Regions from separate parts of the Halomonas sp. WWR20 genome, predicted to be linked through region 2. Evidence: predicted binding sites of a transcription regulator. Region 2 holds the regulator's gene; the other holds the start of a gene.
The links. Region 2 encodes LexA, which represses DNA repair genes until DNA is damaged. Its sites were predicted from a motif close to TACTGTNTANNTANACAGTA; they were not measured.

Region 1 (4,547 bases), on a different contig from region 2:
CGCCATACTTTACAAATAAATTCGTGAAGAATGCGTTGCAGAACGAGCTATTCATGTTTCTTACGCCTTCTAAATCAATTACTAGCGGTTCATTGGCGTCCAGATTTGGAATGACGTACTCTTCTAGATAGTTAACTGCCAAGCTTCCTCTAGCGCAGAAGTCACCAAACTCTGAATGCATATGAATTATCATATTACTACCCAAAGATTCCATTTAATGACTCCTCTTCAAGAGTTAGTCCTGCGTTTATCTTGGATCTTTCTAAATAAAGATCAAAGTTTAACATTTGGCTTTTTTTGAAGGCGAATACACTAAAAGTCCCGCTGTATTGCCCTCTAAGGAGATTCCGTACGCCGCGGACATCAGCGTAAGCATTACCAGAGCAAACATGGAAGTAGCCACCAGACTGACGAGCAATGTCACTGAGCAGAGTCAGCCCTACCCCCGCATTCTCTGTGCCGCCCCAAGAGGCCGCAGCATGCGTCTTACTAGAAGTGTTCGGCTCAAGAGCGGCTTCAAGAGCGCTCTTGTCATCATGAATACGGTTAGTTAACGGAGAGCCTGAGGTGTAGAAGCTTTGCTTAATTCCAATGCCGCTATCGACTACCGATACTACTACCACATCATGCTTATTATAATACTGAGCAGCAATGTACCCCGTTCCGTCCGAATGCTGTATAACATTATTTATAAGCTCAGAAACCGAGTATTCTACGCAATCATAAACACTTGTCTTTGAAGGATCGGATTCGCTTGCCTGCTCAGGAACAACGCAGTCCGCAACTTCTGTAGAAATGCTTTCTGTGTTTATGCTTCCGTCCACTCCAATCATTTTAAATGGAACAAACTTTTTTCTGGGATCGTTTCTTACAAAGTTTTCTTCAAAGTCTATGCCGCCCATTTTGAAGAAGTCCATTCTTTGCAAATAGCGAAAAAGATTTTCTCGAATGCTATCTTTGTGAATTCTTACAATTCCGCCGCGTTGCACTATGCCGCGAGCGTAGCCAGCCAAAAAAACAATATATGAGATAGGCAGGAAGTTGACATATTTAAAATCGAGAATAACCTCATCTTGCTCAGCGGGGAAGCTGGACATGATTTGTTCTGATTTCTTGTAGTCATCAATATTCGGTAAAACGATGTTCATTTGTTACCTGCGCTGTACTTTTATAAAATGTCTAGCTATCGCTTAAAATTGCAAAGATGCAGGCCAATCACGTATCTCAAGCCTCTCTGCATTATGGCATTCCTTACCTCAAAATCATCCATGCTTTCAACTAATTTATGCAACCAGGTTCGGCATGGATTTGCATCAACAGGGCCAAACCCTATTTTGTGACAGCCACGGGCAACTCGTCCCACCGGGTGGCGTATCTCGGCGTCCGGCGCTGACAGCGGAGATTCCTGTCGCTGTCCTGCTTGGCCTTACTGACACTAACCGTGTCCCGGCCATGCTCCCGGTTGATCTTATCCATAATGGCTATGAGCCGCTCGTTACACTGCCGATCGGCATCCAGCTGCGGCGTGTCGAGTAGATCCATCTGCAGCGTCGCCTTGTCGGCCAAGTCGAGCTCTCGCTCCAGGTAGTCGTCGGCAGGAGAGGGAATCCGGCACGCACCTCACCGGCGGCAAGTGGAAGCAGGATGGGGGCAGTAAGCTCATCGACTCGTCCGATGATGTCGATAGTCATGCTCATGCTGACGTCTCTGCCAGGTTCCAGCGAAGGCCGATCGCCCCATCGTCATAGCGTATGAGAGTGACGTGGCCGTGGGAGTCAATCTCCTCGAGCATGCTCTCCCAGTCTTCGACGCTTTCGTCAGGCTGTCGCTCGATGATGATGTGCTGGGTAAGCCTAGCGCGAGGCGCGTTGATTGCTCGCTGCACCCGCTTCCCAAGTTGCACGTAGGACGACTGTTCCACTGCCATCGTTTCAAACGCCATGATCTCCTCCTTTACGGTTACTGGTAATTTATACAGTATCGTAAACACATGAAGAGAAAGGCAAGCGTTTAAGCGGAACGAGGGTTTCAACGGCCCGAAGGGATGAGTGAGCAGGAGGCAAATTCATACTTTGGATTAAAAACGGGCGTTTATGCACCGGGGCGGGGGAGCCTCTATAACGGCAAGCGTTATAGACGTTATAGAAACGGAGATTTTTACAGGCAGGAACGAAGAAGGGGAATCAGCCAAGTGACTGATTCCCCTTCGTATTGTGGCGGAGGGACAGGGATTCGAACCCTGGAAGGGTGTTAACCCTTGCCGGTTTTCAAGACCGGTGCATTCAACCGCTCTGCCATCCCTCCGGCTTACGGCGAGCAATCTTACCAGCTTGTTGTGTTTCGTCAAGCCCTGCGTTTGGTTTCAACGAGTTATTTGCCTGCCAACGGCCATAACATGGCTTGTGCCGGGAACCCTGACAGGGCATTCTGGTCTCATTGACAGTTTCTTCTTGGACAGGAGCTAATTCCATGGCTTTTCAGACTTCACAACAGGTTTCCGAGCGCCAGTCGCACTCGGTGGGCGCCAGCAGGGTATTGCGCAACACTTATATGCTGCTGGCCATGACATTGTTGTTCTCCGCCGTAACGGCCGGAGCGGCGATGGCAATGGGCGTAGGGCAGATGAATATCTTCGTGTTCTTCATCGGTGCCTACGGCTTGATGTTCCTCGTGCACAAGACTGCGAACTCGGCCGCAGGCCTGCTGGCGACCTTCGCCTTTACCGGGTTTATGGGCTTCACCTTGGGCCCGATGCTGAGTCTCTATCTGTCGGTTCCCAATGGCGCTCAGTTGGTGATGACGGCGCTGGCGATGACCGGAGCGACTTTCATCGGTCTGTCCGCGGTAGCGCTTGTCACGCGCAAGGACTTCAGCTTCCTGGGGAACTTCATGATCGCGGGAGCGATTGTGCTCGTGCTGGCCATGGTCGCGGCGATGATTTTCAATATCCCGGGTCTGGCTCTGGCGGTTTCTGCAGGCTTTGTCCTGTTTGCTTCGGCGGCGATCCTGTATCAGACCAGTGAAATGGTTCATCGTGCCGGTGAAACCAACTATATCCTCGCCACCATTACTCTGTATGTGTCGATCTATAATCTCTTTGTCAGCCTGTTGTCGATCCTGGGCATCATGTCGGACGATTGACGCTTAAGCCAGAAAGTGATAAGGCCCCGCCTGGTGCGGGGCCTTGTCATTCTGGGTAGGGAATGGCTTGTTAAAGCCATCTGCAAGCCGAAGGGGACCACTCATGCGTTATGCATTGATCGTTCATGGCGGGCCTTACAGCCATCAGGCGGCTCATTCGGCGATACGTTTCGCGCATGGGCTGGTTGCCAGAGGCCATGAGCTGGCGACTGTTTTCTTCTATCATGACGGTGTCTACAATGCCGCGCGACTGGCCTCGCCTCCGCAGGATGAGCCACATCTTGTCGATGCCTGGTGCGAATTGCACGATCGTTACGGAACCTCGCTTTTCGTCTGTATCGCTGCTGGCTTGCGTCGAGGCTTGCTCGATGCAAAGGAGGCCGCCCGCCATGGCAAGCGGGGGGCCAGTCTCGATGTGCCCTTCGAGTTGACCGGTCTGGGGCAATTGATCGATGCCGGATTGAGTCATGATCGTCTGGTAACCTTTGCCCCCTGAAGCAAAGACGCAACCGATGGCAGTACAGCGGGAAGGTGATGCAACGATGAGCGATCATACTGCAGCTGCGGTAAACCGAATTCTGGTTATGCTTCGCCATGCCCCGCATGGCAGCAGTTGGGTGCGTGAAGGGCTCGATGTCGCCTTGGTGGGGGCGGCGCTGGGGCAGCAAGTGAGCCTGCTGGTGACAGGTGATGGCGTAACGGCGCTTCTCAAGGAGCAGGGGGCGGGCCCGCTAGGACAGAAGGGAACGCACCCGCAGTTCGATATGCTGGAAATGTACGACGTCGAAACGATTCTGGTCGATCGCGAAGCGTTGACCTGCCGCGGACTGGCAGTGGACGATCTGCGGGTATCCGTCACGCTATTGTCCGCGGAAGACATCGCAAAAACATTGGCAAGCCATTCCCTCATCTTTACTTTCTGAGATTCGCTCGGAAACGGTGAAGGCTCTGGCGCTCTGCCTGGCAATTATGTGAGGAGTCCATCACGCATGATTCTGCATCTGCTGAATCGTTCTCCCGCTTCGAGCAGGATATATCAGGACACGCTTCGCGCGATGGGGCCTGAAGACCGTCTGTTGCTGATCGAGGATGGGGTGCTCGGCGCCATGCCAGCATTGGTTCGCTACTTCGAGGGTATCAGCGGGCGTCTCTTTGCATTGCAGGAGGACGTGGCATCGCGAGGCCTGGCGGGTCGCTGTGACGAAACGGTATGGATTATCGATATGGATGGGTTCGTCACCTTGACGGAAGAAGCCGAGAAAACGGTGAGCTGGTTCTGATGGCAACGGTAAACGCTACGCGATATATCACTGCCGAAGGGCGCGAGGTGGCGCTTGATCCCGAGGGTTACCTTGTGGATCTCGATGCCTGGTCTCCGGCCGTGGCTCGAGCTTTGGCACAGGAGG
Region 2 (4,547 bases):
TATCACCATGTTCCGGTCAACGCCGACGACAAGCAGGCAGCCTTTGCCGATGTCGAGAGCCTGATCGATGCGCTTGAGGCAGACACGATCGTCCTGGCGCGGTACATGCAGATTCTGCCGCCAACGCTATGCCAGCGTTATGCCGGGAAAGTCATCAACATCCACCATAGCTTCCTGCCGTCATTTGCTGGCGCCAAGCCCTACCATCAAGCCTACGAGCGGGGCGTGAAACTCATCGGCGCTACCTGCCACTACGTGACCGAGGAACTCGATGCGGGGCCGATCATCGAACAGGACATCCATCGGGTTTCGCACTGCCATACGGCGGAGGATCTGGTGCGCTTCGGCCGCGATGTCGAAAAGACGGTACTGGCACGGGGCCTGCATTGGCATTTGCAGGACCGGGTCCTGATCCACGGCAACAAAACGGTGGTTTTTGCTTGAGTGCCATGATGCTCAGGTGGTTACGTAACGTGAGTGCGCCAGCAGGTAGCTGGATATAGGTGGCTTTGCGGCGTGCGTTAACCACAGTGGTATGGCAGCGAGGTAATGCATGTCTTTTTCGGCTACCGTGCTGGCGCCATGGAGCTTGGCGCTGGCGGCTCTGCTGGCCGTCGCGTCTCTGATGCTGGCGGGTTGGCAGGCACCGTGGCGCACCTTGGTACAACAGCGGGGACTGCAGCATCGGCTGTTGGGCGCCACGGTTTGCGCCTTGCTGCTCTGGCAGTTACGTGCCCAGGCGGTGGATTGGCTGACCCTGCACTTAATGCTTTCCACACTGCTGACCTTGGTCTTCGGCGCGCCTCTGGCATTACTCTCGCTTGCAGCCATCAACGTCGGCATGGTGCTGGTGGGGAAGGTCGAATGGTCGTTGCTGGGGGTCAACTATGTGGTCACCGCAGTGATACCGGTATTGATCGCACATGGTATATGGCGCGGTGTCGATCGCTTCCTGCCGAACAATTATTTCATCTACATTTTCCTTTGCGGTTTTTTCGGCGCCGCGCTCTCCTTACTGGGTACCGGGATTGGCGTCATAGTCTTTGCATGGCTTGGCAGCCATGATCCGACAGTGCATAGCCAAGTGCGAGAATATGCACTGTTCCTGCCCATGCTGCTGCCTTCCGAGGCGTTTATCAGCGGCATGTTGCTCAGCATCATGGCCGCCTATCATCCGGATTGGGTCCGTACTTTCGATGCCCATCGCTATCTCGATACCAAGTGATCCCTCGGCCTGATTTCGGCCAGTTCAGTCGAATAGACCCAACTGTCGCGTAGCGTCTTCCTGCACCAGCCTGACACCGACCCCGAGCAGTCGCACGGGACGTGCACCGCGCTGCCAGGCATTCTCCAGCAACGTCCAATATCTCTCGGGCTCGGGGAGAGCTCCGCTGCTTTCCAGCGTAGTGCTACTGAAGTTATCGAAACGGATCTTGACGAACAGCTTGTGAATGGCCGGATTGCCGTGACGTTGCAGGCGCGCGTTCAGTCGCTCGATGAGAGACGATAAGGCGTCTCGACAGGCATTCAGGTCGGGAAGGTCCTGGTGGAAGGTGGTTTCCGCGCTGACCGATTTGCGTTCACGCTCCACCTTGACGGGACGATCATCGACTCCTCGCGCCAGGTCGAAAAGCCGATAGCCGAACTTGCCAAAACGCTCCGTCAGTGCCGCCAGAGATCGGTGGCGCAGGTCCGTACAGGTGCGTATCCCCATGCCTTCGAGTTTCGCCGCCGTCGCAGGACCGACACCATGCAGTCGTTTGACTTCGAGCCGGCTGACGAAATCCTCCATGGCATCGGGTGTAATCACGAACAGCCCGTCGGGTTTTTCCCAATCGCTGGCGATCTTGGCAAGAAACTTGTTGGGGGCGACACCGACGGAAACGGTAATACCGGTGCGCGAGAGAACCTCCTGTTTCAGCCAACGGGCCATCCAGGTCCCGCTGCCATGCCAGCCGGTGACTTCGGAAACGTCGAGATAGGCTTCATCCAGCGAAAGCGGTTCGACCCAGGGCGTAAGCTGATGAAAAATACTCTGGATCTGAGCCGATACCTGGCGATATTTATCGAAGTCTGGTGGCAGGAGGGTCAACTCGGGGCATAGCCGCAGTGCCCTTGCCGTGGGCATCGCAGAATGAATGCCGAACGCACGGGCAGGGTAGTTGCAGGTCGCCACTACACCGCGTTGCGCGGGGCTGGCCCCGATAGCCAGAGGAACCCCGCTCAGGTGCGGAGCGTCACGCATTTCCACTGCCGCATAAAAGCAGTCGCAGTCGGCATGGAGAATCTTGCGCATCGTGCCAAGGTCAGTGCAGACCGCTACCGTCGCCGCCGCGGATCACACCGACCCCTAGACCTTCGATTTCCAGAGGCTGATGACGCAGATCGACTTCGATCGGGGCGAAATCGGAGTTCTCCGCCAGCAGCCAGACCTGGTGTCCCTCGCGCTTGAAGCGTTTTACCGTCACCTCGTCCTCGAGTCGTGCCACCACGATCTGGCCATTCTGCACACGCTGAGTGCGGTGCACGGCAAGCAGGTCGCCGTCGAAAATGCCGATATCCTTCATCGACAGTCCGCGCACCCGCAAGAGGTAGTCGGCACGCGGCGTGAAATAATCGGGCGGCAACGGGCAGTGACGGTCGATGTGAGCGGCAGCGAGAATCGGGCTCCCGGCGGCTACCTCACCGATAATGGGAAGTCCCTGATCATTGGTGGGGGCGGATGTGTCGAGCTCCGTGGCCGCTAGGCGAATACCCCGCGAAGTGCCGGGAATCATGCGAATCACGCCCTTGCGGTCGAGCGCCCGCAGATGTTCTTCCGCGGCGTTGGGAGAGCGGAATCCCAAGGCTCGCGCAATTTCAGCCCGCGTCGGAGGATAGCCGAATTCGTTTATCGTTTTGACGATGAAATCGTAGACGTTCTGCTGGCGAGGCGTGAGCGGGCGGGACATGCAACCTCCGCGGAGTTGTGTTGGGCTGGAAGTGTTCGGCTGTACAGTATGTGATTGTATCCAGTATTTCGGTGTCTGCAACTTCTTCCGTCAAAGCGGTCGTGCCGGCAGGCATGGAACGTTTAATCGTTGCCATTGTGAGTCAAAAGTTGTGCGCGTAGAATCATAGCGTTTAAAACAACTGTTTATGGCCGGAGCGAGGCATTCCCATGGCCCAAACTGATACCGTGACACGCATTCTGGATACCGCTGAAGTGCTGTTCGCCGAGCGCGGGTTTGCCGAAACTTCACTGCGCAATATCACTAGCAAGGCCAAGGTGAACCTGGCGGCGGTAAATTATCATTTCGGTTCCAAGAAGTCCCTGATCCAGGCGGTTTTCGCCCGCTATCTCGATCCCTTTACCCAACGTTTCCACGCCGCGCTGGATACTCTCGAGAGCCGCTACCCGGATGTGATTCCCTTGGAGGTCCTGCTGGAAACCATGGCACGTACCGTGCTTGAAGTGCCCGCCGAGCGTAACAGTCTGAAAACCTTCATGCGCCTGCTGGGGCTCGCCTATACTCAGGCACAAGGTCATCTGCGTCGTTACATCCAGGAGCACTACGGCAGTGTCTTCGCACGCTTTGCAGCGCTGGTACGTCGGGCGACGCCGGATCTGCCGGATGCCGAGCGCTTCTGGCGGCTTCATTTCATGCTGGGGTCGGTAATCTTCACGCTTTCCGGCCTGGATGCCTTACGCGATATCGCCGAGAAAGATTTCGGCGAGCATGTAAGCGTGCGGGAACTGATCCGCCGTCTGCGCCCGGTAGTGGTCGCGGGAATGACCGCACCCTTGCCGGATGCCGAAATCAAGCAGGTAAGCTAAGCGATGCGTACACCATGTCTGCAGCATTTGCCTCCCGAGCGGGGCGTGTGGCTGGAAATCGATGTCACGCATCAGCGGCTCAGCCTATGGCGGGGACGTGAAGTGTGCGCAGAGTATGCGGTGTCGACGGGTGCCGCAGGCGTGGGACAACGCGAAGGCAGCGGACAGACTCCGCTAGGCTGGCATTATGTCCGCGCGGCAATCGGGGCAGGCCAGCCCGTGGATAGTGTATTTCGCGGACGTCGCCCCACGGGAGAGATCTACACGACCGCTCTGGCGCAGGAGTATCCCCATCGGGACTGGATCCTGACGCGAATCCTGTGGCTGTGCGGTCTGGAGCGCGGTATGAATCGTGGGGGCGAGAATGACAGCCAGCGCCGCTACATTTACCTGCATGGCACTCCCCCCGACGAACCGATGGGGGTTGCTGCGTCCCATGGCTGTATCCGTCTGCGTAACGCGGCATTAATGGACGTCTTTGAACGGGCCGTGCCGGGAACCCCTGTCTGGTTGCATCTATAGTGCATTGTGATGGCTCGGCCGGGTCGATTAGAATCCCTTTTCATTTTCCAGGAACGTGACGATGACCCAACCTCTCGGCCCGGTGATGCTGGATCTGGAAGGCACCACCCTGACGCAGGACGAACGGCACTTGCTAGCGCGTCCCGAAGTCGGCGGCGTCATCCTGTTTGCACGCAACACGCAAAGCGCAGAACAGGTGCAGGAGTTG

Region 1: ACW4DH_RS07390 (DUF1654 domain-containing protein) is a predicted target of LexA. The motif match lies at 1,961-1,980, and genes of this name have one in related genera.

The regions. Positions count from the first base shown of each region.
Region 1 is NZ_JBTRHR010000003.1:207,261-211,807, forward strand. It holds gene ACW4DH_RS07375 (STAS-like domain-containing protein) at 1-214, opposite strand, end outside; gene ACW4DH_RS07380 (hypothetical protein) at 198-1,148, opposite strand; gene ACW4DH_RS07385 (DUF4113 domain-containing protein) at 1,330-1,542, opposite strand; gene ACW4DH_RS07390 (DUF1654 domain-containing protein) at 1,694-1,942, opposite strand; tRNA gene ACW4DH_RS07395 (tRNA-Ser) at 2,215-2,304, opposite strand; gene ACW4DH_RS07400 (Bax inhibitor-1/YccA family protein) at 2,470-3,141, shown strand; gene tusD (sulfurtransferase complex subunit TusD) at 3,245-3,637, shown strand; gene tusC (sulfurtransferase complex subunit TusC) at 3,684-4,064, shown strand; gene tusB (sulfurtransferase complex subunit TusB) at 4,131-4,421, shown strand; gene ACW4DH_RS07420 (TusE/DsrC/DsvC family sulfur relay protein) at 4,421-4,547, shown strand, end outside.
Region 2 is NZ_JBTRHR010000001.1:204,339-208,885, reverse strand. It holds gene purU (formyltetrahydrofolate deformylase) at 1-444, shown strand, start outside; gene ACW4DH_RS00890 (energy-coupling factor ABC transporter permease) at 554-1,225, shown strand; gene dinB (DNA polymerase IV) at 1,250-2,296, opposite strand; gene lexA (transcriptional repressor LexA) at 2,307-2,951, opposite strand; gene ACW4DH_RS00875 (TetR/AcrR family transcriptional regulator) at 3,161-3,817, shown strand; gene ACW4DH_RS00870 (L,D-transpeptidase family protein) at 3,821-4,339, shown strand; gene nagZ (beta-N-acetylhexosaminidase) at 4,401-4,547, shown strand, end outside.